DNA from 2 places in the Dichotomicrobium thermohalophilum genome. Region 1 is predicted to be linked to the other one. Evidence: riboswitches for the same ligand, from Rfam matches in the RefSeq annotation. Region 1 holds a riboswitch; the other holds the start of a gene.
What was found. A riboswitch is a leader RNA that binds a small molecule or an ion and turns the genes downstream of it on or off. The one in region 1 is predicted to bind cobalamin.

Region 1 (2,198 bases):
CGTACTCGTTTGTCTTGAAGCCGTTTCTTTGCAGCGATTTTTTTGCAGCCATTCTCTACCGTCTCACTTGTTCTGGCGCTGCCGAGAGATACCAACAGCGCGGGGTTATCCGCTTTTGACTGCGTAGAACCACAGCGCCAACAACACGGAAGTCACCACTGCCCCCAATGGCGGCGTGTTGCTGCCCCCTATGCCCAACTGTGCTACGCGAAACTCGACATCAGAAGACCGCCCGAGTGTCCAGAACGCCAAACAGGCGAGCCGCTACTTCTTGCGACACGCCCAAAATCTGAGAGGCTTCAGAAAGCGCCGCCTCGCCGCGGCGCTGGCGGCAGGACGCTCCACGATCTCTCGCCGAAGAAGTGGTGTTTATAGCATTATTATTAGGCTTTTGGAAGCCTGTGTTCAGATTCCGATAAGCCCTGAGGCCACACCTCAAGGCGCTGGCCAAACTTCTTAACAGCTTTTGCCGCTTGCGGCGTTTTTTGCTTTATGGCGCCAGGCCCCTGACCGTCCGGTCAGAACTTGCCTCTTCCCCTTGCTGAGTCGCCTGAATCGCTTGCGACGTTGCCGCCATCCTTCGGCGACTGTCGATGTTCGGCAAAGGCCGATAGCAGCTTGCGCGACGTTTTGACCGGGGTTAACCTTGATTGCGTTCGGCGGTTCCCTAACGGGACGAAGAGGGAAGCTGGTGCGAAACCAGCGCTGCCCCCGCAACTGTGAGCGGTGAGCCAGCCTTCACGATGCCACTGGCCTGCATGGGCCGGGAAGGCGGAGGCCTTGGCGACGACCCGCGAGCCAGGAGACCTGCCGTTGAACGAGAAGTCACCATAAGCTGGGGCGGTGGGCCCCGTAAAGGAGCACAGCATGATCCGTTATATCCTGATGGCAGCCGCATTCACGCTCGCGGCTGGTCTGCCGGCGACTGCGCATCACGATGGCGAGCAGTATCGCAAGGCGAGCGTTTCGGTGAGCCACGCCTGGACAGGCGCGACCGCAGAAATGGCGCACGCCATCGAAGTTTACATGACCATCGAGAACGCCGGCTCGGAACCCGTGACTTTGACCGGCGCGGACGTATCGTTTGCGCGCCCGGGCGTGTTTCAGGCACAGGTGGTTGGCGCGGATGGGACGCTGCGCACGCGCGAAGTCAACACCGTCGAGATCGGGCCCGGTCAGAGCGTGACGATGCAACCGGGTGGCCTGCGCATCGTGTTCAACGACGTGCAGCGGCGGCTGTTTGCCGGCGACTATTTCCAGGCGCATCTAGAGTTTGCAGAGATCGGCGAGGTTGAGATCGACGTCGAGGTAGAGAAACTCGGCGAGGAAACCGACCAGGACGGGGACGAGGGCGAACTCGGCTAGCCGCTGTTCAAAAGACTGTATTCCGGAATTGGTGCGGCGCTGACGGGGGCAGGGCCGCACTTTTCATGTTTGCCGCTCAGAACGCCCACTCGCGCGCCTTGGCGACCACAAACTCCCGGAAGGCCGCGATGCGCTTCGATGTCTTCAGCTCGGCCGGATAGACCAGATAGGTGTTGAAGGCTGGCACATCCGCCTCGTCCAGCACCTTCTCCAGGTCCGGCTCGTCTGAAGCCAGATAATCCGGAAGCACCGCCAGCCCCATGCCGCGCTTCACCACGCGCTTGATGCCATCCATGCTATTGATGCGCATGATGGGCTTGCGTGGCGTCTGTCCCTCGCGGCCGGCCGTCTCCAGCCAGTTGATGCCGCGACGCGGGAAGGGGATGCCGCCGTAGGTGATGATCGCGTGGTTGTCGAGGTCGGCAAGCGTCTGTGGCGCGCCGTGCTCTTCAAGGTAATCCTTCGAGCCATAGACATGGAAATGCACGGTGAACAGCCTGCGCAGGATGAGATCTTTCTGCGTCGGCGCGTGCAGCCAAATGCCAACATCGGCCTCGCGCTTGCTGAGGTCGAGTTCTTCGTCACGCAGCAGAAGCTGGACCTGGATTTTCGGATATCGCTCGATGAACTCGCGCAGCCGAGGCGCCAGCCAAGTCGCGCCAAGGCCCGCTGGCGTGGTGATGCGCAACTCGCCGCTCGGCTCGGCCAGCGTGTCGGCCAGCATCGACTCCACCGAGTTCAGCTTGACCAGCACATCCTCGGCGGTCTGGCGCAGCAATTCGCCCTGTTCGGTCAGCGACAGGCCGCGCGCATGGCGGTGGAACAACGGCGCG
Region 2 (2,198 bases), on a different contig from region 1:
TTCCCCCGCGAGGTCCGGCTTGGTCAGCAGCACGATATCCGCGCAGGCGATCTGGTCCTCGAAAACCTCCGACAGCGGCGTTTCGTGATCCAGGCTGTCATCAGCCAGCCGCTGCGCTTCGACCGCATCGACATTCGGCGCGAAACGGCCCGCTGCCACGGCCTCCGCATCGGCCAGCGCAACGACGCCGTCCACCGTGATACGCGAGCGGATATCCGGCCAGTCGAACGCCTTCAGGAGCGGCTTGGGCAGCGCCAGCCCGGAGGTCTCGATCAGGATGTGCTCGGGGCGCGGGTCGAGCGACAAGAGCGACTCGATCGTCGGAATGAAGTCGTCGGCCACCGTGCAACAGATGCAGCCGTTCGCCAGCTCCATGATGTTCTCAGCCGGGCAGTCGGGGATCGCGCAGGCCTTGAGGATGTCCCCGTCGACGCCGACATCGCCGAACTCGTTGACGATGACCGCAAGCCGCTTGCCCTGCGGGTTCTGCATGAGCTGGCTGATGAGCGTCGTCTTGCCGGAGCCGAGAAAGCCGGTGATGACCGTAACGGGCAGCTTGGCGAGATCAGGCATGGGCGGCCTCCATCGGGGGAATGCGGACAACGCAGTTGCGCTTGAAATGCTCCGGGCGCTCGCGCCAGGGGATGATGCCGTTCGGCGCGGTGAGGTAGCGCGCCAGCCCGTCGAGGATGACACCAACATGCGCCTCCGGCTCCAGCCCACCATAGACATAGGTCCAGCGCCCCGGCCCGCGCAGGCCGATCGTGCAGCCCTGCGAGCAGTTGGACAGGCACTCGACCGGGCGCAGCTTCACGCCCTCGGGCAGCGGCTGTTCACTCAGCGCCTCGTAAAGTTGCGCGCCGGGCCGCGGCGCTTCCGCCTCTTTCGGCTGGCCACAGCGGCAGGTCGTGCACACCAGAAGTTCCACGGCGTCGCTCATCGCCGCGCCTCCCGGCTGTATCCTTTTGGGCGAAGATATGCGTGCGTCAACGAGTTGCCCCTTCGAACGAGGGACAAGGGTGGATGGCGGGCAAAGCTGAGGCCCTAACCCGTCACCGGATACCCCCGTCCGGTTCACGTTTATGTCGCTGGCAGGTCTCCCGGCTTACGGATCCCGGAGCCTTAGGCTCCTGCGGTCATCCGGCCTTCCCAGCCCTTTCAGCCAGTGGCCAATGGATGCCCTCTCCGATCACGGTCGCGGGGGCGGCTGCGCTTAAGGACCGCATGGTTCCCGGCGCATTCCCTTTTCACTTGTCTTCAACAAGCACCAGCGTCGCGGTATGTTTTCGATCCCGCGCAGCTTTGTCAAGAACGAGAGGTAGGCGATGGACGACGTCAACGAGCGCCACAAGGAGAAGATGCAGAAGATCAAGGCGGCGCGCGAGAAGCTGATGGCCACCAAGACTCAGGAAAAGGGCCTGATCATCGTTCACACCGGCGCGGGCAAAGGCAAGTCGTCGTCCGCCTTCGGCATGATCATGCGGTGCATCGCGCACGGCATGCCTTGCGCGGTCGTGCAGTTCATCAAGGGGACATGGAGCACGGGCGAGCGCGAATTCCTGCGCGAGCGGTTCCCGGACGAATGCAAGTTCGTCGTCTCCGGCGAGGGCTTCACCTGGGACACGCAGGACCGCGAGCGCGACATCGCGGCCGCCCAGTCAGGGTGGGAGCAGGCGAAGGCATTTATCCGCGATCCCGAGATGCGCATGGTCCTGCTGGACGAGATCAACATCGCGCTGCGCTATGATTACCTCGATATCGACGAGGTCGTGACTTTCCTCCTGAACGAAAAGCCGGAGATGACGCACGTGATCCTGACCGGGCGCAACGCCAAGCCGGAGCTCATCGAGGCGGCAGACCTCGTCACCGAAATGAGCCTGGTCAAGCACCCGTTCCGCGACGGCATCAAGGCGCAGCCGGGCGTGGAGTTCTGATCGCCCATGCCCCGCGCGCTGATGATCCAGGGCACCGGCTCGAATGTCGGGAAATCGCTTCTCGTTGCCGGGCTGTGCCGGGTTGCGCGCCGGCGTGGACTTCGCGTAGCGCCGTTCAAGCCGCAGAACATGTCGAACAACGCCGCCGTCACCACCGATGGCGGCGAGATCGGTCGCGCGCAGGCGCTTCAGGCGCAGGCCTGCGGGCAGCCGCCCGTCATCGACATGAACCCTGTCCTCCTGAAGCCCGAGACCGACACCGGA

Region 2: linked by a shared signal. The riboswitch ahead of BXY53_RS13510 (DUF1636 family protein) and the one ahead of BXY53_RS06325 (copper chaperone PCu(A)C) in region 1 are both predicted to bind cobalamin.

The regions. Positions count from the first base shown of each region.
Region 1 covers NZ_QXDF01000001.1:1,375,588-1,377,785, forward strand. The annotation lists gene BXY53_RS06320 (CarD family transcriptional regulator) at 1-52, opposite strand, end outside; cobalamin riboswitch at 644-829, shown strand; gene BXY53_RS06325 (copper chaperone PCu(A)C) at 868-1,365, shown strand; gene BXY53_RS06330 (LysR family transcriptional regulator) at 1,442-2,198, opposite strand, start outside.
Region 2 covers NZ_QXDF01000005.1:64,748-66,945, forward strand. The annotation lists gene cobW (cobalamin biosynthesis protein CobW) at 1-573, opposite strand, end outside; gene BXY53_RS13510 (DUF1636 family protein) at 566-940, opposite strand; cobalamin riboswitch at 1,074-1,287, opposite strand; gene cobO (cob(I)yrinic acid a,c-diamide adenosyltransferase) at 1,326-1,934, shown strand; gene BXY53_RS13520 (cobyric acid synthase) at 1,941-2,198, shown strand, end outside.